One region of the Streptomyces yamdrokensis genome, then DNA from elsewhere that is predicted to be linked to it. Evidence: riboswitches for the same ligand, from Rfam matches in the RefSeq annotation. Region 1 holds a riboswitch; each other region holds the start of a gene.

Region 1 (9,884 bases):
GGCACCCGTCGAACGGCGCGACCCCGACTTCGTCCGCCACTCCGACCTGCTGGAACGGCTGATGCTGGCCGTCTTCGTCAGCGTCGCCGCGGTGATGATCGTCGCGACGGCACTGATCGCCACGCACACCTTCAGCGCCCGACGGGTGCTGCTGGCACTGACGCTGCTGACCACGCTCGCCGCGTTCTGCCCGCGGCTGCGTGCCTCCCCGCCGTCGAGGACACGGAAGGGTTCCGCCCCGTGAGGTTCGCTCGCCCGCTCCGCCGTATCACCTCCGCCCTGCGCGGTGTCCGACCAGAAGCCGGCCCGGCCACCGGCCGTCCGGCCACGGGCCCGGCCACCGATCCTCCTGCCGGCCCCGGGTTCCCCGAGGGAACCGGCCGGCGCCGTAAGCAGAAGGCCGGCCGGCCGGCCGCGGGCCGCCGTCGGGTAGTGATCACCTCGGCCGCGGTCGTCTCCGCGGTGCTGGTCGCCGTCCTCGCCCTGCGGAACGCCTCGGAGCCCTCCGGGGCGGACGAGGAGTGCCGGCCCACGGAACTGCTCGAACCGCCGTGCGGCGCCTGGTTCGGGGCCTTCGTGCCGCACGAACGGGCCAACCTGGAGGAGAAGGTGGAGGCCTACGAGGAACGGGTGGGCCGCAAGCTCGACATCGTCTACACGTACCACGACATGTCCCTGCCCGAAGGCACCCGCAGGGAAGGTCAGTTGCTGAGCCCGGAGGAGCAACGGATCGGCGAGGACCACATGCTGCTGCTGTCCTGGGAGAGCAAGTGGTGGGGCGGTACGAGGGGGCAGCAGCCGAGGTGGGAGGAGATAGCCGCCGGCGACCTGGACGCGACCGTGATCGACGTCCAGGCGCAGCGCATCAAGGAGTACGGGCAGCGCACGGGGAAGAAGGTCTTCCTCTCCTTCGACCTCGAGATGGACACGCGCACCCCGGCCAACGGCACACCGGCCCAGTACGTGCAGGCGTACCGGCACATCCACGACCGGTTCCGGGAACTCGGCGTGGACAACGTGGTGTGGACCTGGATCGTCACGGGCTACCTGAACCACGGCGACCTGTTCAAGAGGATGTATCCGGGGGACGAGTACGTCGACTGGATCGGATACAACCAGTACAACTACTACCGCTGCCACGAGACCGAGTGGCTGACCTTCGAGCAGACCCAGACGGCCACGCACGAGTGGATACGCGAGAACATCTCCGCCGACAAGCCGCTGATGCTCTCCGAGTTCGGCAGCGCGGTCGACTCCGCCCGGCCGGACCGGCAGGCGGAGTGGTACGCGCAGGTGCCGCCCGTGCTGAAGGGGCTGGAGGGTGTCAAGGCCGCGCTCCAGTGGAACTACCGCGACCCCGGACCCCACTGCGACCTGGCGGTGGCCGACGAGGCGGCGTGGGGGGCCCTGCGGAAGGTGGCGGCCGACCCGCATCTGAACCAGCCCACCGAGTGAGTGAACACGGGGGAGACGGCCGTGTCCGCCCGGCCGTCTCCCCCGCTCGTCCCGTGGCTCAGCCCGCGAACTCCGGTCCGCGGAGTGTCGCGCGGGTGTGCCGGTACCAGCGCCAGGCGATCGTCTTCGGGCCGTCGCGGTAGGGGGCGAGGCGGGCGCCCTCGCCCGCCAGCCAGGCCCGGACGTCGGCGACGGTGTGGCTGCGGCGGACGATGAGCCGGGCGATGCGGTAACGCTCGTCCCGGTCCGAGCTGAGCGCGTGCCGCACCGCGGTCGCCGTCTCGTACCCGGCGCGGGACGCCATGGCCCTCACCCGGGGACTGCTGTAGCCGTGCGGATAGGCGAGGTGGGGGACCGGATGGCCGAGGGCGTCCTCCAGTACGGCCTTGGAGTCGGCCAGTTCGGCGCGCAGCTGCTTCCCGGTCAGCGTGTCCAGCTGGGCGTGGCTGACCGTGTGGCTGCCGATCTCCATTCCAAAAGCCTCCAGCTCCGTCACCCGGTCCAGGGTCATCATCGGCGCCGGCGGCAGCAGGCTGCGGCCGCCCGGGGTGATGGCGCCGGTGGTGAGGTACGCGGTGGCCGGCAGGGAGCGCCGGGCCAGGAGGCCGGCGGTGGGGCCGGGCAGGTCCGCGAAGCCGTCGTCGAAGGTGAGGAGCACCGGCCGGGGCGGCAGGGGCGCCCGCCCGGTGAGATGGCCCGCGAGGGTGCTGATGGTGACGGGGGTGCGGCCGCTGTCCTCGAGCGCGTCGAGATGCGCCGCGAACTCCCTCGGCGTGACGGTGAACTCGGCGATCCAGTCGGGCGGCTCGTCCATCACGGCGTGATAGAGGAACACCGGTATGGCCACAGGCTCCGGTTCCCGCGAGGACGACGCGGTCATCGCGCACCCCCGGCCGCCCGGCCGCCGGAGGCCTTCCCCGTCGTGCCGCCCGTCGCCCGCCGGGCCCGCAGATAGCCGACCGGACCGTACAGCATCCCCATGCGCTGCAGCCGTGAGAGGCGGCGTGGCCAGGGATGCGTACGGGTGCCGTGATCGCCCGGAGCAGCCGGTCCGGCACCGGCGTTGCCGGTGTCCCGTACGGCGGTGAGACCGCGGGCGTGGGACAGGCCGCGGGGCAGCCGGGCGAGGAACGCCGGCAGCAGCGCGGGCCGGTTGACCAGGATCGCCGTGAGATAGGCGGTGAGGCCGGCGCCGTAGCCGAACGCCTGGGTCTCCAGATCGGCCCACGTCTCCCGGTGGTGGTGCCACACCAGCGCCCGGGGCGTGTAGCGCAGCCTGTGCCCCTGGGCGAGGACCCGGACGAACCCGTACAGGTCGTCGCCGCCCCGGGCGGGCGTCCCGGCGCCGGTGGCCGGGTCGAAACCACCGACCGCGCGCAGCGCTTCCGCACGGAACGCCATGTTCGCCCCTGAGCCGAACCGGCCCGCGGTGAAGGGGAACAGCGGTTCGTCGCGGGGCGGGTCCCGCGGGTCGTACGTCATCGGCGTGAACCCCTTCGCGAAGCCGCCGTGGCTCTCCAGCAGGACCTGGGCCGGGGTGCGCAGCCGGGCGGGCAGGATCAGGCCGGTGGCACAGCCGAGTTCCGGGTCGGCGGCGAAGGGGGCGGTCAGCTCGGTGAGCCAGCGGGCGTCGGCGACGACGTCGTCGTCGGTGAACGCGATCACCTCGCCCAGGGCGTGGGCGAGCCCGGTGTTGTGCGCGGTGGCGAGTCCGGGGACCGGCTCGCGCACGTACCGCACGCGCTCCCCGTACTTCCGCTGCACCAGGTCACGCGTCTCGTCCGTCACGGGCGCGTTGTCGACGACGACGATCTCGAAGCGCGGATGGTCCTGCGCGAGGAGCGAGTCGAGGGCGCGGGCGAGCTGTCCGGCCCGCTCCCGGGTGGCCACGGCGACCGAGGCGAACGGTGTCGGTGGCGGCCCGGCCGCCTCCACGGCCACCCCCACCGTGTCGTTTCCCTGCTCCTGCTCCTGTCCCTGCTCCTGCTCCCGCCCGTGCGCCTGCCGTGCGAGCGCCGCCAGGACCGTCGTCGGATCGGCCCCCTCCGGGACCCTTCCCAGCAGCGTGCCCACCGGCAGCCCGTCCCTCCTGACCAGCAGGAACACCTCGCCGTGCGTCACCGGCGGGCTGCCCGGACCGGGTCTCAGGACGGCTTTCCCCTCCTCGCCGATCAGGTCCAGTTCGGCGACCTGAACCGCGCCGATGTCCAGGAACCGCCGTATCTCCCTCTGCGTACGTGCCGTGCGGGACATGAGTCCTCCCCTCCTCACGAACGGTTGTCACAAGCGGCCGTGACCGTCCCGAGCGGTTCTCGTTCTCACGACCGGAACCCCCTGACGGACCGACGGTCTGGTGGACCGACGAACCGACGGACTCAGGGCCGGCGCAGCCGCGCCACCCCCTTCAAGGTGCGCGACGCCAGCGAGGCGAGACGCGGGCGGGCGACGACGAAGCCGTGCGCACGGCGCGCGGGTTCGCGACGCAGCAGATGAAGCGCGGCGCCCAGGCCCGGACGCGTCGCCTCGCCTTCGTAGACGGCACGTTCGCCCGTCTTCAGCGAGTCCTTGTACTCGGCCGGGCCGCGCCCCATGTCGAGCAGGCCGATGCCCTCGCCGGCCGCCGCCCCGGCCATCCGCAGATGCAGCACGAGCCCCGGCGAGAACTTCGCGAACTCCGGGTCGTAGGCCGGGAACCAGCAGGCCAGCACCGAGGCCGAGCGCAGGCCGAAGTGGGCGGCGACGGGGCGGCCCCCGGCGTACAGGACGGACAGCGTGCCCGCGCACTCCGGAGCCCGGGTTTCGGCCAGACGGCCCACGAGCCGGGCGATCCACTCCTGCGCGAACCGGTCGCGGCGCCCGGTCCTGCGGTACTGCGCCGACTTCCACACGATGAGGGCGCGCAGCGCGGCCGGGTCGCGTTCGTCGAACACGAACCGCACGGATCCGGCCTGGCGGCCGAGCCTGCGCTCCTTGGCCAGGGTGGTCTTCAGGAACTTCGGCGACTGGGTGCGCAGGACGGACTCGTAGGTCTCGTAGCCCTTCTCCACGTCGATGACGAAGGTGGCGTGCTCCCGGGCCGCCTGCGGGACGAAGAGGGCCTGGTCCGCCTCCAGGTTGTCGAAGACGAAGCTCGACACCGAGCAGGCACGCAGCAGTTCACCGGTCTCCAGCGCGAGACCCGGCCGCAGGACGGCGCCCTGGCAGTCCGAGACCCCGAGCCCGATCGCCCGGCCCTGCCCCCACGCGCCCCGCTCGTACGGCAGGAAGCCGGCCGGCTCGGCGGACGCCCCCTCGTACAGCACCGCGACCCGGGCCTGCGGCCGCACCCCGGACACGGCGGCGGCGAACTCCGGTTCCATGAAAGGGCTGCGCGGTGCCTTTGAGGCGGCGCGCAGCTCACGCCATCGCTCCCGCTCCCCCTCGCCGAGCTCGTCGAGCCTCAGCACACGTGTGCGTCCGCTGCTCACCTGACCCCCCGATCAAGTCCCCCCTGGACACTTGGAAGGTACCGCCCAGGACCACGAGAACGGTAGGTAGCGGAGCATGTTGCCGCCAAGTGGTGCAGAGGCCGCGATCGGTGCGCGGGGCGGGTGCCCGGGGCGTGGTGAGTCGGGGGCGCGCGGTGTCCGTATTCTCTGATCATGGCCGCACCCACCGATTGCTCGCTCATCGCCACCGACCTGGACGGGACGCTGCTGCGCGGCGACGACACCCTCTCCGACCGCTCCCTCGCCGCGCTGGCGATGGTGGCGCGGGCCGGTGTCCGGCACCTCGTGGTGACGGGGCGCCCGGCGCCCGGAGTGCGGCCGCTCCTGGACGACCTGGGGTCCACGGGGCTCGCGGTGTGCGCACAGGGCGCGCAGGTGTACGACGCCGGCACGGACCGGCTGCTGTGGTCGGTCACCCTGGACCGGGAACTGGCGGAGACCGCGCTCGGCAAGATCGAGGCCGAGGTCGGGGAGCTGTACGCCGCGGTCGACCAGAACGGGGTGGACGGGCTCACCCTGATCGAGTCGGGCTATCTGATGCCGCACCCGACGCTGCCCGCCGTGCGGGTCGAACGGCGGGACGATCTGTGGGCCCGGCCGATCAGCAAGGTGCTGCTGCGCCATCCCGACCTGACCGACGACGAGCTGGCGGCGACGGCCCGTGCGGCGGTCGGCTCGCTGGCCACGGTCACGATGTCGGGTCCGGGCACCGTGGAACTCCAGCCGTGCGGTGTCACCAAGGCGACGGGTCTCGCGCTGGCCGCCGAGCACCTGGGGCTGGATCCGGAGCGGGCCGTCGCCTTCGGTGACATGCCCAACGACATCCCGATGTTCGACTGGGCGGCCCACGGAGTCGCCATGGCCAACGCGCACCCCGAGCTCAAGGCGGTGGCCGACGAGGTCACCACGTCGAACGAGGACGACGGCGTGGCCGTCGTCCTCGAGCGGTTGTTCGGCGGAGCGGAGCCGCGCGTGCCCCAACACGTGCTGCCCCGCCCCAGGTCCGGGAGCGTGTCCCGGTAGGCCTCGGTGTCCGCCGGTGTGGCCGGTGCCGCCGCGTTCCGGTGTTCCGGCGTTCCGATGGGCCCGGACGTATCGGATGTCTCAGGTGTCTCAGTAGGCGCCGAAGACGTTGTCGATGGAGCCGTAGCGGTCCGCCGCGTAGTTGCAGGCCGCCGTGATGTTCGCGACCGGGTCGAACGGGTCGAAGGCCGTGCCGGGCACGTGGTACGCCTGGAAGGTCGGGTCGATGACCTGGAGCAGGCCCTTCGACGGGGTGCCGGCCATGGCGTTGGAGTCCCACAGGTTGATGGCCTGCGGGTTGCCGGACGACTCGCGCAGGATGTTGCGGTGGATGGAGTCGTAGCTGCCGGGGATGCCGTGCTGCGCCATGACGGACAGGGACTCGCGGATCCAGCCGTCGAGGTTGTCCGGGTACGCGGTCACGGTGCCGGCGGTGGCAGGGGTGGACGTCGCGGCAGCGGCGGGCGCGGCTGAGGCGGTGGTGGCACCGAACAGCGGGAGGGCGACCGCCGCGACACCGGCGACGGCGAAGGAGCGGACGAGGCGGGAGCGGCCGAAGCGGCGGGGCGGACCGGATGCGGTCATGTCTGTGTTCCTCTCCTACGCCTGCGAGGTGAGCTGTCGGGTTCGGGCGGGAGAGTGCCCGGCCGTGCCCGTGCGGGCATGGCTTCACCCCGAGCCGTTCCGGCTGCGAACCGGTCCGGCGGCTTGCCTGGGTCCCCCGCTCCTGCCGTGCGTGAGTGAGTTCGTCGATGGGTGGCGCGGGCGGCGGCAGGATTCGGCGTCCGCCCGACAAGCCGGGAACGTATGCGAGTGCACTTGTCGGAAACAAGTGCGACCATCACGGATCGCACCGCTTGATCTTGTTGCGGGGGTTTTGGGGTACTTGATCCTTTGCGGGCGCCAAGGGTCAACTCGCGTTCGTGGCAAGGGGAAGCGCCGGTCGGCGCGAGGGGCGGACGTGCCGGGACGCGCGTGACTCACTTCACTGGCCGCACCGCGTGGACGCATTTGCCACCAAGGGGAATCCGCTTGGCAATTACGGCAAATCGGACTCCGGGGTGGGCGGGGCGACCCGCGTGCGGGACCGTACGTCGGGCCGTACGCCGGGCCGCGTGTCGTGCCGGGTGTCGGGTCGCATGCCGGGCCGGGTGCGGGGTTGCGCCTCGAGAGTGGGTCGCTGCATCCGAAAGGTGGCGAATATCCTTTGTTACCAACTGGTCAGAAACGATCCGATGGTGATCCGATACCGGAGGGCGCCGTGAGCCTCGGTCCGCGCGTGTGCGGGTGAGGCCGGGGAATGTGGGTGCTGACGGTGATCGAAACATGACCGGATACGCTGACTCGAGTGATGTCAGCGACCTATCGACAAACTGTGCAAGACGTCTAAGCGCCAGTGGACACCAGCAGACAGGAGACCCCTCGTGACCGTCGTCGGGCCGTTCGGGCTGAGCGTGCGGGACCAGGCTCTGGAGGCCGATGTCCAGGCCGGAATGAGGGCTGTCGAGGAAGGGCTGCTCGAGGCCACGAAGAGTGAGGTCCCCTTCATCACCGAGGCCGCCCAGCACCTGGTGCGGGCCGGTGGCAAGCGGTTCCGGCCGCTGCTCGTGACGCTCGCCGCCCAGTTCGGCGACCCCTACGCGCCCGGTGTCGTACCGTCCGCCGTGGTCGTGGAGCTGACCCACCTGGCCACGCTGTACCACGACGACGTGATGGACGACGCCACCGTACGGCGCGGGGTGCCCAGCGCCAACACCCGCTGGGGCAACTCCGTCGCGGTCCTCACCGGTGACTTCCTCTTCGCTCGCGCGTCGCACATCCTGGCCGACCTCGGCCCGGAGGCCGTACGGGTACAGGCCGAGGCGTTCGAGCGGCTGGTCACCGGTCAGATCCTGGAGACCGCGGGACCGCAGGAGGGCCGCGACCCGGTCGACCACTACCTGGACGTCCTCGGTGGCAAGACCGGCTCGCTGGTCGCCGTCGCCTGCCGGTTCGGCGCCATGATGTCCGGCGCGGACGACACGGTCGTGGACGTGCTGACCCAGTACGGCGAACGGCTCGGGGTCGCCTTCCAGCTCGCCGACGACGTACTGGACATCGCCTCCGACTCCCACGAGTCCGGCAAGACCCCGGGCACCGACCTGCGCGAGGGCATCCCGACGCTGCCCGTGCTGCGGCTGCGCGAGCGGGCGGCCCGGCTGGGGCGGGCCGAGGACGTCGCCCTGTGCGAGCTGCTCGACTCCGACCTCGGCGACGACGCCCGGCACGCCGAGGCGCTGCGGCTGCTGCGTGCCCACCCCGCGCTGGAGCAGGCCCGCCAGGACACCGTGCGCTACGCGGAGGAGGCGCGCTCGGCGCTGGCCCCGCTGCCGGAGTGCGAGTCGAAGACGGCCCTGGTCGAGCTGTGCGACGCGGTGGTGCACCGGGCCGGCTGACCCGCCGCCGTCCCGTCCGCCACCCCGGCCCCCGACCCCTACTGGTCGGGGGCCGAAACGACGCCCGGTGTCATACCGCAGCAGTACACGGAGTTGAGTCCGGGGTCTGACGCATCCGCCCACCGGGTTTGGTCAGATGGAACACGACGGACATCACCACTTCTCACCGATTCGGGTGAGAATGGCGGCTCAGGGTGTGACTGGTGCGAGCGACACGAGACGCAGGCCGCCGCCGACCACGGAGGTAGGGCACACATGGCACCGTACGAATCCGACGACACGACGACCGCTCGGCAGGCCGGCGAGGCCGACGAGCGGGGCGCGGGCCGGCGCAGGGCCGCGCGGTACGTCGTCCCGGTCACGGTGATGGGAGTGGCGGCCGCGACCATCGGGCTCGTCCCCGCGATCGCCGACTCCGGCGACCCGGACCTGCCGAAGATCACCGCCGCACAGCTCATCGAGAAGATCGCCCAGTCGGACGTCGAGCAGCTGTCCGGCACCGTGAAGATCACCACCGACCTCGGGCTGCCGGACCTCGGCGGCCTGGAGAGCGGCCTGACCTCCGGCGCCATGGGGCAGGGCGGGGACGGCGGTTCCTCCGCCGACCCGACGGCCAAGCTCACCGAGCTGGCGTCCGGCACGCACACCCTGCGCATCGCGGCCGACGGCCCCGACCGGCAGAAGGTGTCGCTGCTCGGGGACGCGTCCGAGTACAGCCTGATCCACAACGGCGAGGACGTCTGGGGCTACGACAGCGAGTCCAACGAGGTCTTCCACGGCACCACCGACGAGTCCGCCGGGGGCGAGGGCCGGGAGCACCGGCCCCCGGCAACGCCGAAGGACTTCGCCGAGGAAGTGCTGAAGTCGGTCGACGACACCACGTCCGTCACCGTCGACGGCACCGCGCAGGTGGCCGGCCGGGACGCGTACAAGCTGGTCGTCAAGCCCAGGCAGTCCGGCTCCACGGTCGGCGCCATCAGCATTGCGGTGGACCACAGGACCGGTACGCCGCTGAAGTTCACGCTGACCCCGGCGAGCGGCGGTGCCGCCGTCGTGGACGTCGGCTTCACCAAGGTCGGCTTCGACCGGCCGGCCGCGTCGACCTTCGACTTCACCCCGCCCAAGGGCGCCAAGGTGACCGAGGAGGGCGAGCTGCACGGCGGTGAGAAGGGCGGTGACGAGAAGGCAAGGGAGCACGGGAAGCCGGAGGGCGCGAAGCCCGAGGAGGACCTGGCCAAGGGCCTCGACGGACTGAAGGTGCTCGGCGAGGGCTGGAACTCCGTCGCCGCCTTCGACACCGGCGCCGGGGGCGGTCTGCCGACCGGCTCCGCAGGCGGGGACCTCGACGGTTTCCTCGGCTCGCTCGGCGACCAGGTGAAGGGCGAGTTCGGCACGGGCACCGTGTTCAGCACCCGCCTGGTCAACGCCCTGTTCACCGAGGACGGCAAGGTCTACGTGGGCGCCGTCACCAAGGACGCCCTGG
Region 2 (9,884 bases), 1.4 Mb from region 1:
GGGAGCCCTTGTTGTCGGTGGCGTCCAGGTCGAACATCGCCTGGTCGATCAGGCGCTGCTCGGTGGCGTCGTAGCCGACGAGCTCCGGGCCGATCTGCTCGATGACGGCCAGGACTGCCTTCTCGACACCCTTGCCCTGGTAACGGTCGGGGTCTCCGTCACGGAGTTCGATGGCCTCGAAGGCGCCGGTGGAGGCGCCGGACGGGACGGCGGCACGACCCGTGCTGCCGTCGTCGAGGCCGACCTCGACCTCGACCGTGGGGTTGCCTCGGGAGTCCAGGATTTCCCGGGCTACGACGACGTCGATGGACGGCACGAGCATCTCCTTCATGGATGTGACGTGGTTCAGCGGGGCCACGGGGCCCTGCGGACCCGAGCCTATCCGGCCCGGGGCGATCGGCCATCCGGTCGGCCGCTTCGCGGACAGAACCGAGAGTAAATTGTTTCCGAACGGAACAAAAAGGTTTCCGGGAAATCCGGGGACGGGGGGCCGGGGCCGGCCACGGAAAAGCCCCGCCCCGGCGCGTACGGGGGAGACGCGCCGGGGCGGGGCGGACCTTCGCGGGGACGGGGGCCCGGACCCGCGGCCGGCGTCCTACTTCAGGTGCAGCTGCTGGCCCGGGTAGATGAGGTCGGCGTCCTCGACGATGTCGTCGTTCAGCTTGAACAGCTTGCCCCAGCCGCCCTTGACCTCGTGCTCCGAGGCGATCGAGCTGAGGGTGTCGCCCTTGACGACCTTGTACTCGCCGTCGCCCTTCTCGACCTTCTCACCGGTCGGGGTGGTGACGGTCTTCCCGGCGGCCGGACGCTCGTCGGAGCGGGAGGCCTTCTGCTCGGCGGAACGCTCGGGAGCGGCCTCGGTGCTCTGCTCCTGGGGCTCCTGCTCCGGGGACTGCTGCTGGGAGCTCTGCGAGGAGCCGCCGTCCTGGCTGCCGGAGCCCTGGTTGCCCGAGCCCTCGGCGGAACCGCCACCGGTGTAGGCGGCGTTGGACAGGCCCTTGCCGCAGACCGGCCAGGCACCCTTGCCCTGGCCCGCGAGGACCTTCTCGGCGATCTCGATCTGCTGGGCCTTGCTGGCCTGGTCGGCGGTGGCGGCGTACTGCGTGCCGCCGTAGCCGGCCCAGGTGGAGGCGGAGAACTGCAGGCCGCCGTAGTAGCCGTTGCCGGTGTTGATCGACCAGTTGCCGCCGGACTCGCACTGGGCGACGGTGTCCCACTCGGCGGGAGTGGCGGCCGAGGCGCTGCCGGCCGCCATCAGCGGGGCGGCGACGGCGGCACCGGTGATGCCGGCGACGGCGATGGCACGGGTGGCCTTGGACGGACGACGGTGCTTGCCCTTGCTGGAAAACAGCATGGATGGATCCCCTCACCGACGCCTACGAGGTGAGCTGTCGGGTTCGGGCCGGTTGAGTTGCCCGGCCGCGTTCCCTTGCGGGACGCGGCTTCACCCCGAGCCGCATCCGGCGTACTTCACCGGATCCGGCGCCTACCTTGGGTCCCCCGCTCCTGCCTACGGCGCATGACGCGACGACTGTTCCCGTGCTGCCACTGGCAGGATTCGGCGTGGCGGCAGCCGGGGCCCGCGATGGCGAGCGATCACGACCGTAGGCACGCCCCCGGCGGATTATCAAAGACGATCAGGGCTTCTGAGACCTATCTCTCATCACCTTTAAAACGGACATTCGTTGCGAAACGTGACTCTCAACTTCCGCCGCCGACGCGCTTTTTCGCACGCCGGCCCGCCTGTCGCCCAATCGACGCACCGTCATCACCCGGCCGGCGCACGGCCGACGCCCGAGCGGCCGGCCGCCGCTGCGGGAATGTCGGCATTTACCCGATTCGAAACCAGATGCGAGTTCCTAGCCGAAAAGGGTGAGATTCGGGGCGTTCGCGCCCGCGGCTTCGTCGTCCCCGCCGTACTGGGCGAGCCATCCGCCGCCGAGCGCAAGGGAGTCGGAGGCGACCGAGGAGCCGCCCGCGGAGGCCGCGCCGGAGTCGCTCGACGGGGAGGAGCCGTCGAGGCCGCGCGTGAAGCCGAGACCGCCGCGCGAGGCGTGCCGGCCGGAGGATCCGGCGTCACGGTCCGCACGCGCCTCTTCCTCGGCGCTGGCGCCGCGGTGACGGCCGCCGCCGGAGTCCTCGCCGTCGGCCGATTCCGAAGCGTCGGCCTTCTGCCCCGACTTGTCCGAGTCGTCACCCTTGGCGGAGGAAGACGCGGAGGGGGAGGGAAAGGCGTCCGCCCCTCCTTCCTTCTTCCGGCCGTCCGCGGCGTCTTCGTCGCCCTCGTCGCCCTCGGCGTCCTTCGCGTCCTTCGCGTCCGACGAGGAGCCGGCGGACTGGGACGGCGACGGAGTGGCGGACCTTTCGGAGCCGGTCCCGCCCGACGAGTCGCCCTCCGCGCCGGTGTCGACGTCGAGCACGGACGAGTCCTGCTCCAGGCCCCCCAGCAGCCCGCAGGCTCTCCACACACCGACGCCCTGGTCGGCGAGGATCTTCTCGGCCACGGCTATCTGCTGGCCGCGGCTGGCCTGGTCGGCGCTGGCCGCGTAGTCGAGGCCGCCGTAGGCCTCCCAGTCCTCCTGGGTCAACTGCAGGCCGCCGTAGTAGCCGTTGCCGGAGTTCTGGCTCCAGGAGCCGCCCGACTCGCACTCGGCCACCCGGTCCCAGGTCGAGCCGTCGGCGGCACTGGCGGCGCCGGCCCCGAGGAGGGGGATCGCGATGGCCGAGCCGGTCACTCCGGCCGCGACGAGAAGAGCCGGAGCCTGGCGGGGCCGACGGTGACGACCGTTCCCGGAGAGCATGCGGAGACCTTTCGCAGGACAACAGTTGCTCGCACGGCGTTTCAAACCATGACGTTTGAAAAGCGGGACGCCGCGCTTGATGGGTGAACGTATAGGCAGTCGAACGTCTGTCACAAGTTCATGCCGCGCAGATCACACGAAGATCACGGAGTTGAGTGGGTGTCACCTTCACAGCCGTCCTGCCAACGGTCGACGGACCGTGTTCGAGGCGGCCCTGACGGTCACTTGCGTCGTGGCCGACGGATACGCCGAGGGCTTTTCCGGGGCACTTTCGAAGACCATCCGGGCATTTCGGAATGTGTCCCGGGCGCGTCGGCCCCGTTCCCAACATCACATCGGGGGCGGGGTGAATTTCACCGGCAGTGTGCGCAGTCCGCGCATGATGAGGCCGCCGCGCCAGCGCAGTCCGGCCGGATCCGCCGCGAGTTCGAGGTCCGGCAGCCGGGTCAGCAGCGTGGCGAGCGCGGTCTGGCCCTCCAGGCGGGCCAGTGGGGCGCCGAGGCAGTAGTGGATGCCGTGGCCGTACCCCAGATGCTGGTTGTCGCGCCGTGCGAGGTCGAGTGCGTCGGGGTCGGCGAACCGCTCCGGATCGCGGTCCGCGGCGGCCAGGACGACGAGGACCGGGTCGCCCGCGGAGATGTGCTGCCCGCCGAGGGTGAGCGCCTCGGTGGCGAACCGCCAGGTGGCCAGCTCCACGGGCCCGTCGTAGCGCAGGAGTTCCTCCACTCCGGTCTCCAGCAGCCCGCGCTCCCCGGCGGCGAGGGACTTCTGCAGGCGCTCGCGCTGCCCCGGGTGGGTGAGGAGGGCGTAGGTGCCGTTGCCGATGAGGTTGACGGTGGTCTCGAAGCCGGCGAACAGCAGGATGAACGCCATGGCGGCTGCCTCGTTCTCAGTGAGGTGCTCGCCGTGGTCGGAGGCGCGGATCAGGCCGGAGATGAGGTCCTCGCCGGGGGCGGGTTCGGCGGGCAGGGCCTCGCGCTTGCGGTGGATCAGGTCGGCCAGGTAGCCGCGCATCTTCTTCACCGACCGGGCGACACCGCCCCTGGGACCGCCCGCGTGCCGGATCATCATGCCCGCCCAGTCGCGGAAGTCGTCCTGGTCCTCCTCCGGAACGCCGAGCAGGTCGCAGATGGCGTAGATGGGGAGCGGGAAGGCGAAGTCGTGGATGAGGTCGGCTGAGCCGTCTTCCGCGAACCGGTCGATGAGCCCGTCGGTGAGCTCCTGCACCCGGGGCGCGAACTCGGCGACCCGGCGCGGTGTGAACGCCTTGCTGACCAGCCTGCGCAGCCGGGTGTGGTCCGGCGGGTCGATGTTGAGCAGATGCGTCATCAACTCGGCCTTGCGCTCACCGGGGATGCCGGTCCTGCCCTTGGCGTGGGCGGGCTCGTCGTGGTGCTCCGGGTTCTTCGAGAGGCGGGGGTCGGCGAGCGTCTGCTTGGCGTCGGCGTACCGGGTGACCAGCCAGGCCTCCACCCCGCTGGGCAGCCGCGTCCGGTGCACGGGCGCGTGCTCCCTCAGCCAGGCGTACGCGGGGTAGGGGTCGCTCGCGAACTCCCAGGTGAAGAGTTCGGGGGCGCCGTTCTCGGGCCGGGACTGAGGCTGGTGCTGGTCGGTCACCGTCCGACCGTATCCGGCGGCACGCGGGCGGGTACGCACTGCTCCCCCGGTGCCCTGCGGCACCGGAGGACCGCGCCCTACTCCCCCACGCCCTCGGCGGCCCGTATCGCGTCCCGGTAGGCCCGGGCGGCCGCGCGCAGCGCCGCTTCCGGGTCGACGCCCTCCGCCTCGGCCCGCGCCGCGAGGCCGAGCAGTTCGTAACCGATGCCCTCCGCCCGGGGCAGGGGGACGTCCAGGCCCGCCGTGCGGACGCGGGAGGCGAGTTTGGCGGCGAGGGCCAGTCCCGGCTGGCCGAGAGGAACGCCCTCGGTGACCGAGGTGCGCCGCTTCTCGACCGCCTTGGTGCGCAGCCAGTGCTCCTTGACCTCCTCGGGGGTGGTCGCCGTCTCGTCGCCGAAGACGTGGGGATGACGGTGGACGAGCTTGGCGACGATGCCGCCCGCCACGTCGTCGACGGAGAAGGGCTCCTCGGGGTGCTCCTCGGCTATCCGGGCGTGGAAGACGACCTGGAGGAGGACGTCGCCCAGTTCCTCGCGCAGTTCGTCCCGGTCGCCCTCCTCGATCGCCTCGACGAGTTCGTAGGCCTCCTCGATGCCGTACTTCGCCAGGCCCTTGTGGGTCTGCCGGGAGGACCAGGGGCACTCGGCGCGGATGCGGTCCATGACCTGGACGAGGTCGAGCAAGCGGGCGCCCGGCAGGTCGTAGGAGGCGGGGAGCAGTTCCAGTTCCGGCATCGGGACGCGGCCGGTGCCGGCGAGACGGGCCAGGCCGTCGGTCAGGGCGGGCTCGCCCTCGCCGGTCGCCACGACCACCACCGTGCGCCCGCCGGCGCAGGCGTCCACCAGTTCCCCGGCGGCCGGGGACGTCTCCTCGACCGGTATGCCCGCCTCCCGCAGATACGGCAGCTGCGGATGGGCACCGTCCGCGCACAGCACCGTGTCGGCCGCGCGCAGGGTCTGCCAGGCGGGCCAGGACAGCAGGCCGGGCGCGACGCGGTGGCTGGTGGTGAGCAGGACGATGCGGCCGGTCGGGGCCGCGGAGGGTGCCGCGGGGCTGGTTGCGTTCACGATCCGAAACTAACCCACGACGCCGTCGCCCCCCGAAGGTTGTCCACAGGGGGCCGGCGCGGTGTGACAGTACGCCCGGCTAGTCAGGCGACCGGCTGGGCTGCGGCCACCCCCGTGACGTCCCGTACCCACGGGGTCCCGGCGTCGACGCGGCTGCTCTTCTCGTCGTCCCAGGTGCCGTAGCGCGGGTTGAGGTCGACGTCGAGCTCCTTGCTCGCCTCGGACAGGGCCTGCCAGAACTCGGGCCTGCTGGTGTCGGTGCCGAGCCGCTGGGCGAGCTTCTGGGCCTGGAGCTGCAGGCGGAGGTTGTCGTCGAGCCGCTTTGGCGGGATGCCGTACTGCTGCAGCCAGGCGGTCTCCAGCGCTTCGGCCCCGCCGGCCTGTTCCTCCAGACCGGAGCGCATCCCCTGGACCTCCTTGGGGGTGACCGTCACACCGGCGTCGCGCGCGGCGCGCTCCAGCACCCGGTCCAGGACCATGCCCTGCAGGGTGTCGCGGGTGAGGCTGCCGGTGCGGGCGACGGCCTGCTCGTACTGGGCCTCGTCCGGCACCGCCTCCCGCTGGGCCGCGCGGATCTCGCCGACCCGGCTCTCCAGCTGCGACACCGTGATCCGCTGGCCGCCCACGACGGCCGCCGCCCCGGGACGGGCGTCGTTTCCGCAGGCGGTGAGCAGGGGGGCCGCCGCGGTGAGGGCGGCGGTGAGGAGGAGCGCGGTGCGGCGACGGCGGTGCAAGGAAACCTCCTGGGGAAGCTTGTGCGGCGGTGCACAAAGTCCTGCGGTGATCGATGGTAGGCAGCGGCCGGGCTCTGGCCAACCCATTCGACCAACGATTCACCAGGACTTTTGGCACCGCCGCGCGTCCACCGGCCCGCCGGGGTGACGGAAAAGGGCGTCCTGCCCCGCTATCCGCGCACCTGCCCCAGCCACTGCAGGGTCCGGCGGATCTCCTCGGCGAGCGGGTGGCCGGGGCCCTGGGAGCGCTCCACGTCGTGCAGCAGCCGGGCCAGGGTCTCGTGCGCGGCCGGGCGGTCGCCGAGGGCGAGCAGGAGGTGGCCGATGCGGCGGCGGACGTCATGGGCGAGCTGTGGATCGCCCGCGGCCACGTACCGGTTCTCGTAGTACGGCAGCAGCGCCCGGTACTCGGAGAGCGCCGCGGTCGGCTGGCCGAGCTGCTCCAGGCACTGGGCGGCCTCGTAGCGGTAACGCAGGGACTGCGGGTCGGCCTGGCCCGCCTCGGTGGCGCGTTCGTCGGCGAGGCGGCGCAGTTCGGGCAGCGCGCGCCGGTACTGGCCGTCGTCCAGAAGGGTGGCCGCGTACTGCTTGCGCAGGGTGCGGACGACCGGGGAGTGCTCGCCGTGCTGTTCGGCGGCGACGGGCAGGATGCCGCCGAGGATGTCCACGGCCTGGGTGATGCGGTTCTCGCCGAGCAGCCGCTTGACCTCGTCCACGGCCGCGGCGACGTCGGCCTTCTCCGCGACGGGCGCGGGTGGTGCGGCGGGGGCGGGCTGGGGCGCGGGGGTGCGCGCGCGGTCCGGCCAGGGAGCGTGCGGACGCAGGAAGGGGCGCGTGGGGTCGAGGGGCGCCCCGGTGGGTGTGCCCCTCGACGGCAGCAGCAGCGTCAGGTGCTCGTAGACCTCCTGCGCGGAGGCGGGGCGGTGCTGCGGGTCCTTGGCGAGCAGACGCAGGACCAGCGCCTCCAGTGCCTCGGGGACCTCCTGGCGGACCTGGCGTACCGGCCGCGGCGCCTCGTAGAGGTGCCGGTGCAGCACGCCGAGCGCCGTCGAGCCCGCGAAGGGCACGTCGCCGCTGAGCAGTTCGTGCAGCAGCACGCCGAGCGCGTACAGGTCCGTGTACGGGCCGACCACGCCGCCCATCGCCTGCTCCGGGGCCATGTAGGCGGGAGAGCCGATGGGCGAACCGGTGTGGGTCAGGCGCGTGGTGTCGCTGTCCATGACGGAGGCGACGCCCAGGTCGAGCACCGTGACCGTGCCGTCCTGCTTCACCATCACGTTGCGCGGTTTGAGGTCACGGTGGACGATCGGCACGGCGTGCACCGCGCTCAGCGCGGCACACAGCTGCGCGGCCACCGCCACCGCCCACTGCCACGGGTACGGGGCGTGCTCGGCGAGGTGGTCGCCGAGGTCGGCGCCGTCGACGTACTGCATGACGAGGAACAGTTCGTCGCCCTCGCTGCCCGCGTCGTGCACGGTGACCAGGCCGGGATGGTCGACCTGCGCGGTCACCCGGCACTCGCGCACGAAGCGGCGGCGCAGTTCGTCGGCCTCCTGGCCGGCCACCTTGTCCGGGCGCAGCAGTTTCACCGCGACCCGCCGGTCCAGCCGCTTGTCGTAGGCCGTCCAGACCTGTCCCATGCCGCCCTGTCCGATGAGCGTGGACAGTTCGTAGCGGCCGGCGACGACACGTCCCGCCGTCACACTCACCTGCCCCCTTGCTTGTTGCCGTCGCCCTGGCCGCCGTCGCTCCTGCGCAGGTAGTCGCTGAGCTCGTCGAGTTCGGCGCGCACCTGGTCGATCCGGGCCGGCCCGGGCTGCTGCGGCTGGGCCGAGGGTACGGGGGTGGAGGCCCCGTCGTGGTGCGGCACGGGCTGCTGGGACATCTGCGGGGGCGTGCCGGGCTGGGGCTGCGGCACCGGCGTGTGCGCGTACGGCGACGTGGGCTGCGGGTAGCCGTAGGGGGCGGGGGCGCCGCCGTGCGCGTGCATCGTCGTGGCGTGGGGCGACGGGATGCCGTGCCCCCCGTACTGGCGCAGTCGTTGGTGGTGGCGGATGTCCACGGTCAGGTAGTACGCGGCCGCGCCGGCGCCCAGGAACAGGAGACCGAAGAGGGCGACATCGGTCCGGGGGTCCGACTCCGGCAGCGAACCGATCACCATCAGCAGGAAGAGGGACAGCGGCAGGCTCACCCAGGCCATCAGCCAGTCGGGGAGGCGTCCCCTCAGGACCGCGACCCGGAACAGCGGCACGCAGGCCAGCAGTCCGCACGACAGGACGCCGGCGGTGGCGATCAGCACGCGCAGGGAGATGACCGTTGCCGTACTGCGCTGGGGCGGCGCCGCGCCGTGGCCGTACATGACTGCTCCTGGACCGGTGTAGCCGATGGGACGAGTGGTGCGAGTGGTGCGAGTGACACGCGTGGTACGGGTCGTGCGGGTGGTACGGGTGGGCGAAACCGCGCGAGCGGAAGGCGCCGGGAGGTCCGAGCGTATAGGCCGACGGGGACAACCGGTCCCGGTGTGTACCGAACCGTTGCCGTCGGGACGGTCAGCCGCCGCACTGCCGCAGCATCATCTCCTTGTCGGCGGCGGTCACCGGCATCTCGTACTTGACGGCGACCTGGGCGAAACGGACCGCGTACGCGCACCGGATCCGTTTGCTGGGCGGCAGCCAGGCCGCGGGCCCGGAGTCGCTCTTGGAGGAGTTGGCGCCGCCGTCGACCGGGATGAGGTTGAGGCTGTCGTTCGCCAGCTGTTCCCGTTTGTCCACGGACCAGCGGGAGGCACCCATCTGCCAGCTGTACGAGAGCGGCACCACGTGGTCTATCTGGACCTCGGTGGCCTTCGCCTTTTTCCAGGCGATGTCCTTGCCCGTGTACGGGTCGTACACGTCCGTCGAAACGACCACGCAGTCGGAACCAGTACGGAACTCGACGTTGCGCCCGTGGAGTTTCAGCAAGTCGTTCCGCGTGTCACAACCGTTGCGGGCGAACGGCACTCCGTCGGCCGTGTCCTTCCAGGCGTAGCCGAACTCGTCGCGGTCGTAACCGGTCTTCGGCCCGCGTCCCTTGGTCCGCACCGTCTCGATGAGTTCGCGCCCGTCGGCCCGGTCCGCCTCCCCGGTCAGCGGGGCGAGGCCCGGTTCGGTGCCGTCCGGGTTGTCCAGGGGGCTGACGGCGCGTCCGTCCGACGTCTGTGCCGCGCCGTTGCCCCCGCCCTCGGCGGAAGAACCGCTCCCCTCCTCCAGGACCTCGCAACCGGCGAGGAGCAGCACGGCGGCCAGCGCCGCCACCCCTGTACGTCCTGCCCCGCCCCGCGCCGCGCGCGCCGAGAACGTCGTCGAGTACCGCCCCATGGCGCACCACCCCTTTGTCCCTGTGCACCCGCCCCCGAACGGCCGGATCGCACCTGGTCCCACCGTAGCCAGAGAGAGGTCCAGACCACATCGACGCAAATTGGGCATTAGAGACATATTCCGCGTATGGTCGGTGCTGAGTCACCCGGGAAGGAGCTCCGGATGGGCATCTTCGACAAGTTCAAGAGCAGTCAGCCGGCGCAGGACAAGGCGAAGAAGGCCTCCGACGCCGCGGAGAAGAAGGTCAACGAGCGGACCGGCGGCAAGCACGAGGGCCAGGTCGACGCCGGACAGCGGCAGGCCGAGAAA
Region 3 (9,884 bases), 1.3 Mb from region 1:
AATTAATCCCCGCATAACGTCAACGGGTGACACCTGTTCCGTGACTCTATTGCAACGCGCGGGAATTTCCGACGGTGGGCCGGGAATCATGTCTGTTTTTTGGACAACGGACAGCCGGAAACGCCGAAAGCCCCGACTCGGAGAGCCGAGCCGGGGCCGTACCGCAAAAAGCGGGCACCTGGGACGTCAGGGGATCACGCGGACGTCCCAGGTGCGCACGCCGGTCAGGGAGGCGTACCCCCGGTCAGACGTTCGCGCCGTGCGCGCGGAGGTACGCGACGGGGTCGATGTCGGAGCCGTACTCGATGGTGGTGCGGGCCTCGAAGTGCAGATGCGCGCCGGTGACGTTGCCGGTGGCGCCGGAGACACCGATCTGCTGGCCCGGGGTGACCTGCTGGCCCACCGAGACGCCGACGGACGACAGGTGGCCGTACTGGGTGTACGTGCCGTCGTGCATCTTGATCACGACCTGGTTGCCGTAGGCGCCGCCCCAGCCCGCCTCGACGACGGTGCCCATGCCGACCGAGAGCACGGGGGTGCCGCTCGCAGCGTGGAAGTCGACACCGGTGTGGGTGCCGGAGGACCAGACGGCGCCGCCGGACAGGTAGCCGGTCGAGACGTAGGAGCCCGCGATCGGGGACACGAAGGTGTTGAGGCGCTTGCGCTCGGCCTCACGCGCGGCGCGTTCCTCGGCCTCGCGGGCCTTGACGGCCTCCTCGGCCGCCTTCTCCCGGGCGGCCTCCTCGGCGGCTTCGCGTGCGGCGGCCTGGGCCGCCTCGCGTGCGGCCTCGTGCTGGGCGGAGGCCTGGGCGTCGACCCTGGCGGCGACCTCGTCGCCCATGGTGACCACGGGGGTCAGGCCGGTCTGCGCCGCGGCGGGTTCGGCGGCGAGCGCCGGAGCGGAGAGGGAGCCGATGACACCGGTGGTGGTGAGAGCCGCGACGCCCGCCGCCTTGGCGGTGCCGCGATGCACGCGGCTGGGACGACGGTGCTTCCCGGTGGCGCGGGTGAACGCCATGTACAGGGTGGTCCTTTCCTTCCTTCTCGCCTACCGGGTTAGCTGACGGGTTCGGAGCAGGAAGGTCTCCTACGGACCCCCTCGCGACACGCGCGGGCGTCCGATTCACCCCAGGGACTTCTGACGGGTCCCCGGCTCCCCTGGCTCGCGCCGTACGGGGACTCGGCGATGACTGTCCGGTGCCGCGGGTGCGGCGCACTGCCCGACGAACAGACCGCCTGACGCTAAACGGGACGTCTTCCCGTTCCCAAACGAATCCAGGATTTTGTAGCGCATCCCACAGGGCAGACAGGCACCTCCCGCACCAATTCGGACATAAAGGGGCCCTGGTGACGTTCTCGTCACCAGGGCCGCGCGCGTGTGCGTCCGGCGTGCGGCCGGACGGCCGCCGGCGGTGCGCCGACGGGTCGTCTACTCGGCGGAAACCACCGTGACTTCGCCGATGCCGAGCGCCTCGACGGGCTCCTTGATCTGCGCCGCGTCGCCGACCAGGACCGTCACGAGGCGGTCCACCGGGAAGGCGTTCACCACCGCCGCGGTCGCCTCCACGGTGCCGGTGGCGGCGAGCCGCCGGTACAGCTCGGCCTGGTAGTCGTCGGGCAGGTGCTGCTCCACCTGGTCGGCGAGAGTGCCGGCGACGGCCGCGGCGGTCTCGTACTTGAGCGGTGCCACGCCCACCAGGTTCTGCACGGCGACGTCGCGTTCGGCGTCGGTGAGGCCTTCCGCGGCGAGGGTGCGCAGCACCGTCCACAGGTCCCGCAGGGCGGGCCCGGTGTTCGGGGTGTCGACGGAACCGCTGATGGCGAGCAGCGACGCGCCGGTGCCGTCCGGGGCGGACCTGAGGACCTGGCCGAACGACCGCACACCGTAGGTGTAGCCCTTCTCCTCGCGCAGGACGCGGTCCAGGCGGGAGGTGAGGGTGCCGCCGAGGCAGTAGGTCCCGAGCACCTGCGCGGGCCACACGCGGTCGTGCCGGTCCGCGCCCACGCGGCCGATGAGCAGCTGCGTCTGTACGGCGCCGGGGCGGTCCACGATCACGACGCGGCCCGTGTCGTCGGCGGCGACCGGCGCGACGGGCCGCGGCTGGGCGGCCGATCCGGTCCAGGCTCCGAGGGTCTCGCCGAGCAGCTCGTCCAGGTCGGTGCCGGTGAGGTCGCCGACGACCACCGCGGTGGCGGTCGCGGGGCGGACGTGCGTGTCGTAGAAGGCGCGTACGGCCGCCGAGTCGATGCCGGCGACCGTCTCCTCGGTGCCCTGGCGCGGGCGGGACATGCGCGACGCCGCCGGGAACAGCTCCTTGGAGAGTTCCTTGGCGGCGCGGCGGGACGGGTTGGCCAGCTCGTGCGGGATCTCGTCGAGGCGGTTGCGGACGAGGCGCTCGATCTCGCTGTCGGCGAACGCGGGCGCCCTGAGGGCGTCGGCGAGCAGTCCGAGTCCCTTGGCGAGCCGGGAGGCCGGTACCTCGAGGCTCAGGCGGACACCGGGGTGGTCGGCGTAGGCGTCCAGGGTCGCGCCGCAGCGCTCCAGTTCGGCGGCGAACTCCTCGGCGGAGTGCTTGTCGGTGCCCTCGGAGAACGCCCGCGCGGTGATGGTGGCGACACCGTCGAGACCGGCGGGCTCGGCCTCCAGGGGCGCGTCGAGGAGCACCTCGACAGCGACGACCTGCTGGCCGGGGCGGTGGCAGCGCAGCACCGTCAGACCGTTGCCGAGGGTGGTGCGCTCGGGGGCCGGGAAGGCCCAGGGCCGGGCCTCGCCCGCCTGCGGCTGGGGGTGGAAGTCCATCGTGGCGAGCTCGGTCACTTCGCCGTCTCCTCGTTCTCGTCGGTGCCGGCGGCCGCGGCTTCTTCGGCTCCGGCGGCTGCGGCTTCTTCGGGCTCCCCGGCCTCGGGGGTGACGGGCTCGTAGACGAGCACCGCGCGGTTGTCGGGACGCAGGCGGGCCCCGGCGACCTCCCGCACGTCCTCGGCGGTCACGTCGAGGATGCGTCCGACGGCGGTGAGGGCGAGCTGCGGGTCGCCGAACAGGACGGCGTACCGGCACAGTTCGTCGGCCCGGCCGGCGACGGTGCTGAGCCGGTCGAGCCACTCACGCTCCAGCTGGGCCTGGGCGCGCTCCATCTCCTCGGCCGTGGGCCCCTGCTCGGCGAACCGGGCGAGCTCCTCGTCGATCGCGGCCTCGATGACGGGCACCTCCACGTCACCGGACGTCTTCACGTCCAGCCAGCCCAGGGAGGGCGCCCCGGCCAGCCTCAGCAGGCCGAACCCGGCCGCCACCGCCGTGCGGTCCCGTCGTACCAGCCGGTTGTAGAGCCTGGAGGACTCGCCGCCCCCGAGGATCGTGAGCGCCAGGTCCGCGGCGTCGCTCGCGCGGGTGCCGTCCTCGGGCAGCCGGTAGGCGGCCATCAGCGCACGCGCCGGGACCTCCTCCTCGACGAGCTCGCGCAGCTCCTCGCCGATGATCTCGGGCAGCGAGCCGTCGCGGGGCTCGGGCTTGCCGTCGTGGGAGGCGATGGAGCCGAAGTACTTCTCGATCCAGGCGAGCGTCTGCTCCGGGTCGATGTCACCGACGACGGAGAGCACGGCGTTGTTCGGCGCGTAATACGTGCGGAAGAAGGCGCGGGCGTCCTCCAGGGTGGCCGCGTCCAGGTCCGCCATCGAGCCGATGGGCGTGTGGTGGTACGGGTGGCCGGCCGGGTAGGAGAGAGCGGTCAGCTTCTCGAAGGCCGTGCCGTAGGGGACGTTGTCGTAGCGCTGGCGGCGCTCGTTCTTGACGACGTCCCGCTGGTTCTCCATGGACTCCTCGTCCAGGGCGGCCAGCAGGGAGCCCATGCGGTCGGCCTCGAGCCAGAGGGCGAGCTCCAGCTGGTGGGTCGGCATGGTCTCGAAGTAGTTGGTCCGCTCGAAGCTGGTGGTGCCGTTGAGCGAGCCTCCGGCACCCTGGACCAGCTCGAAGTGACCGTTGCCCTTCACCTGCCCCGAGCCCTGGAACATGAGGTGCTCGAAAAGGTGAGCCAGGCCGGTACGGCCCTTGACTTCGTGACGCGAACCGACGTCGTACCAGAGGCACACCGCCGCGACGGGGGTCAGGTGGTCCTCGGAGAGCACCACGCGCAGGCCGTTGGACAGCCGGTGCTCGGTCGCTGTCAGGCCGCCGGAGCCTGCCTGGGCGGTGGCCGTGTGACCCATGGGCATGTACGTCCCTTCGATCGCGGAGGCGGTCGTCGCATCCGCCGTTTGTGCCGGTCCTGCCACTGTATGCAAGCGTGCGGAGCACCGGTGAAGTTCCCGGACGGGACCGGATACGCCGAGAGCGAGAACCACGGGTACGGGTGGGACGACGCGGTACGCATGGGGGTCGTGGGGCGTACGGGATCGCAGGCGGCGCACGGGGCCGTGCGCCCGGCGCCGGTTCTCTCCCGCCACCCCGCTCGCGGCGCCGGAGGGAAGTGCGCGTACCCTGCCGGCACCCCGCCCCGGGCCCCCGACGGAGGCCGGCGGCGGGGGCATGGTCCCGGTTGTCGGTGCGGCGGTCCACAATGGTCCGCGTCAGATACCGTCCCACGCTTCAGCAAGGAGCCGGCAGCGATGGCCCGCCGCAGCACGAAGACCCCGCCGCCCGACGACTCGTACGAGGAGCGGATCCTCGACATCGACGTCGTCGACGAGATGCAGGGCTCCTTCCTCGAGTACGCGTACTCGGTCATCTACTCCCGCGCCCTGCCTGACGCGCGCGACGGCATGAAGCCGGTGCACCGCCGCATCGTCTACCAGATGAACGAGATGGGCCTGCGCCCCGACCGCGGCTACGTGAAGTGCGCGCGCGTGGTCGGCGAGGTGATGGGCAAGCTGCATCCCCATGGCGACGCGTCGATCTACGACGCCCTGGTGCGCATGGCACAGCCCTTCTCGATGCGGGTCCCCCTGGTCGACGGACACGGCAACTTCGGCTCCCTGGGCAATGACGACCCGCCGGCCGCCATGCGGTACACCGAGAGCCGGATGACCGAGGCCACGAGCCTGATGACCGAGTCCATCGACGAGGACACGGTCGACTTCGCGCCCAACTACGACGGCCAGGAGCAGGAGCCCACGACCCTGCCCGCCGCGTTCCCGAACCTCCTGGTGAACGGCGCGTCGGGCATCGCGGTCGGTATGGCCACCAACATGCCGCCGCACAACCTCCGCGAGGTGATCGCGGCCGCCCGCCACCTGATCCGGTATCCGAACGCGGACCTCGACGCCCTGATGAAGCACGTCCCCGGCCCCGACCTGCCCACCGGCGGCAGGATCGTCGGCCTCCCGGGCATCCGGGACGCGTACGAGAAGGGCCGCGGCACCTTCAAGATCCGCGCGACGGTCACCGTGGAGGAGGTGACGGCCCGCCGCAAGGGCCTGGTCATCACCGAGCTGCCGTTCACGGTGGGTCCGGAGAAGGTGATCGCCAAGATCAAGGACCTGGTCGGTTCGAAGAAGCTCCTGGGCATCGCCGACGTCAAGGACCTCACCGACCGCGCCCACGGTCTGCGTCTGGTCGTCGAGATCAAGAACGGCTTCGTGCCGGAGGCGGTCCTGGAGCAGCTGTACAAGCTGACGCCCATGGAGGAGTCCTTCGGCATCAACAACGTGGCCCTGGTGGACGGCCAGCCGCTCACCCTGGGCCTCAAGGAGCTGCTGGAGGTCTATCTCGACCACCGCTTCAACGTGGTCCGCCGCCGCTCGGAGTTCCGCCGCGGCAAGAGGCGCGACCGTCTGCACCTGGTCGAGGGCCTGCTCACGGCGCTGCTGGACATCGACGAGGTCATCCGCCTGATCCGCTCCAGCGACAACTCCGCGCAGGCGAAGCAGCGTCTGATGGAGCAGTTCTCGCTGAGCGGGATCCAGACCCAGTACATCCTGGACACCCCTCTGCGCCGCCTCACCCGGTTCGACCGCATCGAGCTGGAGGCGGAGCAGGAGCGGCTGAACGCGGAGATCGAGGAGCTGACCCGCATCCTGGAGTCGGACGCGGAGCTGCGCAAGCTGGTCTCGTCCGAACTGGCCGCGGTGGCGAAGAAGTTCGGCAACGACCGCCGCACGGTCCTGCTGGACGGGGCGGCCGCACCGGTCGCCGCCGTGCCGCTCCAGGTGGCGGACGACCCGTGCCGGGTGCTGCTGTCCGACACGGGCCTGCTCGCCCGTACGGCGGACGCGAAGCCGTTCCCGAAGGGTGCGCACGCCAAGCGGGTCAAGCACGACATGATCGTCTCGGCGGTGCCGGCCACCGCCCGTGGCGAGGTGGGCGTGGTCACCTCGACGGGGCGTCTGCTGCGGGTGAACGTCGTCGACCTCCCGCAGCTGCCGGAGTCGATGCCGACCCCGAACCTCTCGGGCGGGGCGCCGATCTCGGAGTTCGTCTCCCTGGAGGACGGCGAGCGGGTGATCTGCCTGACGACGCTCGACGAGTCGTCGCCGGGCCTCGCGCTCGGCACGGAACAGGGTGTCGTCAAGCGGGTGGTGCCCGACTACCCCTCCAACAAGGAGGAACTGGAGGTCATCACCCTCAAGGAGGGCGACCGGATCGTCGGTGCAGTCGAGCTGCGCACGGGCGAGGAGGACCTGGTCTTCGTCACCGACGACGCGCAACTCCTGCGCTACCAGGCCGCGCAGGTCCGTCCGCAAGGGCGCCCCGCCGGCGGCATGGCGGGCATCAAGCTCGCCGAGGGCGCGAAGGTCATCACCTTCACGGCGGTCGATCCGGGGGTGGACGCGGTGGTGTTCACGGTCGCCGGCTCGCGCGGCACGCTGGACGACTCCGTCCAGACGACGGCCAAGCTGACGCCGTTCGACCAGTTCCCGCGCAAGGGCCGGGCCACCGGCGGTGTGCGCTGCCAGCGGTTCCTCAGGGGCGAGGACTGCCTGTCCCTGGCCTGGGCCGGCCCCACCCCGGCCCGCGCCTCCCAGAAGAACGGGACACCGGTCGGCCTGCCGGAGCCCGACCCGCGCCGCGACGGTTCGGGAGAGTCCCTGCCGAAGACGGTGGCGGTGGTGGCGGGCCCGGTCTAACCCTGCGGGTCGTCCTGGTCCTGCGGGTCGTCCTGGTCCTGCGGGCCTTCCCGGCCCTGCGGGTCGTCGGGATCGCGTACGTACCGCAGCACGCCCCACATGCCCTGCTCGTCGGTGTGTGGGGCACCGGAGTCCCCGAGGGCGTCGCTGCCGCAGGCCTCCTCCAGCTCCTTGCGCAGGGCGGCGGTGTCGATGCCGGTCCCGATGAGCACCAGCTGCGTGAGCCGCTCCGTACCGGCCGGCCAGGGCTCCGGGTAGAACCGGAGGAACCGCCCGACGGCATGCACGGCGTACCGGTTCCCGGCGTCGTACGGCCCGAAGTCGACGTATCCCTTGATCCGGTAGAGCCCTTCCTGACGACTGTCGAGGAACCGGATCAGCCGCCGCGGATCGAGGGGCGTCGCGGAGGCGAAGGACAGGCTGTCGTACCGGGCGTGCAGATGCCCGGCGTGCTCGGCACCGGCGTCGTGCCGGTGCAGGTCGTCGAAGGAGAGTTGTCCGACACGCTCCTCACCGGGCCGGCGGTCGAAGAGGAACTCCGGATCGACGCGTCCGTGCGTGGCGGGAACGACGGCGGCGCGGTCGGCGAGCGACCGCACGGCGGCGAGCACGCCGTCCGCGTCCGCCGCCCGGTCGAGCTTGTTCACGACGATCAGATCGGCGAGGCCGAGGTGCCGGTCGATCTCGGGATGCCGTGCCCTCGTCTCCTCGAACTCGGCGGCGTCCACGACTTCGACGAGCCCGCCGTAGACGATCCGGGGGTGTTCGCTGGCGAGTACCATCCGCACGAGTTCCTGCGGCTCGGCGAGCCCGCTGGCCTCGATGACGATGACGTCGATCCCGGCGGACGGCCGCGCCAGCCTCTCGAGGTACACGTCGAGCTCGCTGCCGTCGACGGCACAGCACAGGCACCCGTTGCCGAGCGAGACGGTCGAGTCGCCGAGCGCTCCGGCCACGGCCATGGCGTCGATCTCGATGGCACCGAAGTCGTTGACGACGGCGCCGACACGGCTGCCGCCGCTGTGGTGGAGGAGGTGGTTGAGCAGGGTGGTCTTCCCGGATCCGAGAAATCCGGCCAGGACGACGACCGGAATCTGCCGACCACTGCTGCGTTCCACCACGCGACCCCTCTCACGCCTGCGCGTACCCCGGCCCGCGCCTCGGCGTGCGTCCGGGAATCGACTGGCCGGCCAGGATACGCGCGGCGGACCAACTCGTGGCGCCGGGCCGTGGCAGGCCCTTGAGCGACGACAGAACGGTCCGATCCGTCTCGTTTTCCGTCCCGCGGGAAGTCGAGGGAGGCCTCCTCGGCCGTTGCGGGAACGGGACGGCCCGTGCGCCGGAAAGCCGCCTCGGGGCAACTCAGGTTAGGCTCACCTCTGTGAGTACGTGCTCAACCGCCTCCCGCGAGCTCGACGAGCCCGTCGCGGGAACCGCGGCCACCGCGAGGACCTGGCTCCTGCTGGAACAGTCCGGGCCGTGGGGCCCCAAGGCGCTCACCTCGAGCCACCTCGACCCGGCCCTGGGCCGCGCCCTGGAGGCAGCCGCGTCGGGCACCGGGGTGCGTATCGCCCTGATCAGGCGCTCCGGACGGCACGCGGACCACAGGACGCCCACCACCCGCCAGGTGTACGTGGCCCACACCGTGCCCGGCAGCACCTGGCTGCACACTGCCACGACCACGGCCCCGGAGCGCCTGCTCGACCTCGACTTCGCCGCCCTCGGCAGGGGGCACAGCGGCACCTTCGCCACGGCGCTCGGCGGGCGGCCGCACGAGGGGACCCCGCTCGCCCTCGTCTGCACCAACGGCAGGCGCGACCGCTGCTGCGCACTCCTCGGCCGCCCCCTCGCTGCCGAGCTCGCCGCCTCCGGCGTCGAGGGCGTCTGGGAGGTCACCCACCTGGGCGGACACCGTTTCTCGCCCACGGTGCTCGTGCTGCCCCACGGCTACGCGTACGGCAGGGCCGAGGCGCATGCCGTCAAGGAGGTGCTGCACAGCGCGCAGGAGGGCCGGATCGTGGTGGAGGGGTGCCGCGGGAGCTCCGCCTGGGAGCGCCCCGGCCAGGCGGCCGAGCTGGCCGTACGTACCGAGGTGGGCGAGTACGCCGCCGGGACCCTGGCCGTCGTACGGACGGACGGCGCGGCCCCGCACTGGGAGGTGCTCGTCGCGCACGCCGACGGGCGCCGCTGGCGGGTGGAGGTGGCACAGGGATCGGCCCTGCCGCCCCGCGCGGAGAGCTGCGGTTCCGCACTGGGCTCGCCCGCGCGGATGGACGTGGTGGCGGTCCGCGAGGTGACCCTGGCGACGCTCGCGAGCTGACCCGCCGTGCGCGGTCCCTCGCGGAGACCGACCGGCACCTCCTCGCGCGTGCGGGCGCGCACGGGCTCCTCCCCGTGCGTGCGGGGCGATCCGCGCCACATGCCCGCGGCCCCCGGCGGCCGTCCACGTACCGTCATGGGTATGCGCACCACTCCCTTCGTCCGCCGCCTGCGCCTCGGTCTGCCTCGGCGGGTCTTCTCGCAGGTCCTGCTGATGCAGCTGGCGATCGCCGCGGGAGTCGCGGTGCTCGCGACCGGGCTGTTCCTCGCCCCGCTCGGCGAGCAGCTGGACGACCAGGCGATGCGCCGCGCGCTCGCCATCGCCCAGACCACCGCCCAGCAGCCACAGGTGGCACGCGACCTGCGCGGCACGTCCCCGGCACCGGACGGGCCGGTACAGCGGGAAGCGGAACGGATCCGGAAGGCCACCGGCGCCGAGTACGTGGTGGTGTTGGACCGGCGTGGCGTGCGCTGGTCGCACACCGACCCCCGCAGAATCGGCGACC

What was found. Region 1 has a riboswitch for cyclic di-AMP ahead of ACWZEH_RS20375 (transglycosylase SLT domain-containing protein). Riboswitches for the same ligand answer to the same signal wherever they lie in the genome.
Region 2: linked by a shared signal. The riboswitch ahead of ACWZEH_RS13695 (transglycosylase family protein) and the one ahead of ACWZEH_RS20375 (transglycosylase SLT domain-containing protein) in region 1 are both predicted to bind cyclic di-AMP.
Region 3: linked by a shared signal. The riboswitch ahead of ACWZEH_RS25940 (M23 family metallopeptidase) and the one ahead of ACWZEH_RS20375 (transglycosylase SLT domain-containing protein) in region 1 are both predicted to bind cyclic di-AMP.

What each region holds. Positions count from the first base shown of each region.
Region 1 covers NZ_CM132679.1:4,549,615-4,559,498, forward strand. The annotation lists gene ACWZEH_RS20345 (hypothetical protein) at 1-244, shown strand, start outside; gene ACWZEH_RS20350 (glycoside hydrolase family 26 protein) at 241-1,455, shown strand; gene ACWZEH_RS20355 (polysaccharide deacetylase family protein) at 1,514-2,269, opposite strand; gene ACWZEH_RS20360 (glycosyltransferase family 2 protein) at 2,332-3,708, opposite strand; gene ACWZEH_RS20365 (GNAT family N-acetyltransferase) at 3,831-4,922, opposite strand; gene ACWZEH_RS20370 (HAD family hydrolase) at 5,097-5,966, shown strand; gene ACWZEH_RS20375 (transglycosylase SLT domain-containing protein) at 6,057-6,551, opposite strand; cyclic di-AMP (ydaO/yuaA leader) riboswitch at 6,555-6,719, opposite strand; gene ACWZEH_RS20380 (polyprenyl synthetase family protein) at 7,391-8,401, shown strand; gene ACWZEH_RS20385 (LolA family protein) at 8,657-9,884, shown strand, end outside.
Region 2 covers NZ_CM132679.1:3,164,708-3,174,591, forward strand. The annotation lists gene eno (phosphopyruvate hydratase) at 1-316, opposite strand, end outside; gene ACWZEH_RS13695 (transglycosylase family protein) at 596-1,354, opposite strand; cyclic di-AMP (ydaO/yuaA leader) riboswitch at 1,359-1,528, opposite strand; gene ACWZEH_RS13700 (transglycosylase family protein) at 1,860-2,801, opposite strand; gene ACWZEH_RS13705 (cytochrome P450 family protein) at 3,132-4,418, opposite strand; gene ACWZEH_RS13710 (nucleoside triphosphate pyrophosphohydrolase) at 4,496-5,485, opposite strand; gene ACWZEH_RS13715 (SurA N-terminal domain-containing protein) at 5,569-6,219, opposite strand; gene ACWZEH_RS13720 (protein kinase domain-containing protein) at 6,390-7,886, opposite strand; gene ACWZEH_RS13725 (hypothetical protein) at 7,925-8,578, opposite strand; gene ACWZEH_RS13730 (HNH endonuclease family protein) at 8,769-9,575, opposite strand; gene ACWZEH_RS13735 (antitoxin) at 9,738-9,884, shown strand, end outside.
Region 3 covers NZ_CM132679.1:5,830,912-5,840,795, reverse strand. The annotation lists gene ACWZEH_RS25940 (M23 family metallopeptidase) at 245-1,018, opposite strand; cyclic di-AMP (ydaO/yuaA leader) riboswitch at 1,032-1,196, opposite strand; gene ACWZEH_RS25935 (M16 family metallopeptidase) at 1,430-2,818, opposite strand; gene ACWZEH_RS25930 (M16 family metallopeptidase) at 2,815-4,209, opposite strand; gene ACWZEH_RS25925 (DNA gyrase/topoisomerase IV subunit A) at 4,603-7,059, shown strand; gene ACWZEH_RS25920 (CobW family GTP-binding protein) at 7,056-8,180, opposite strand; gene ACWZEH_RS25915 (sucrase ferredoxin) at 8,441-9,379, shown strand; gene ACWZEH_RS25910 (ATP-binding protein) at 9,521-9,884, shown strand, end outside.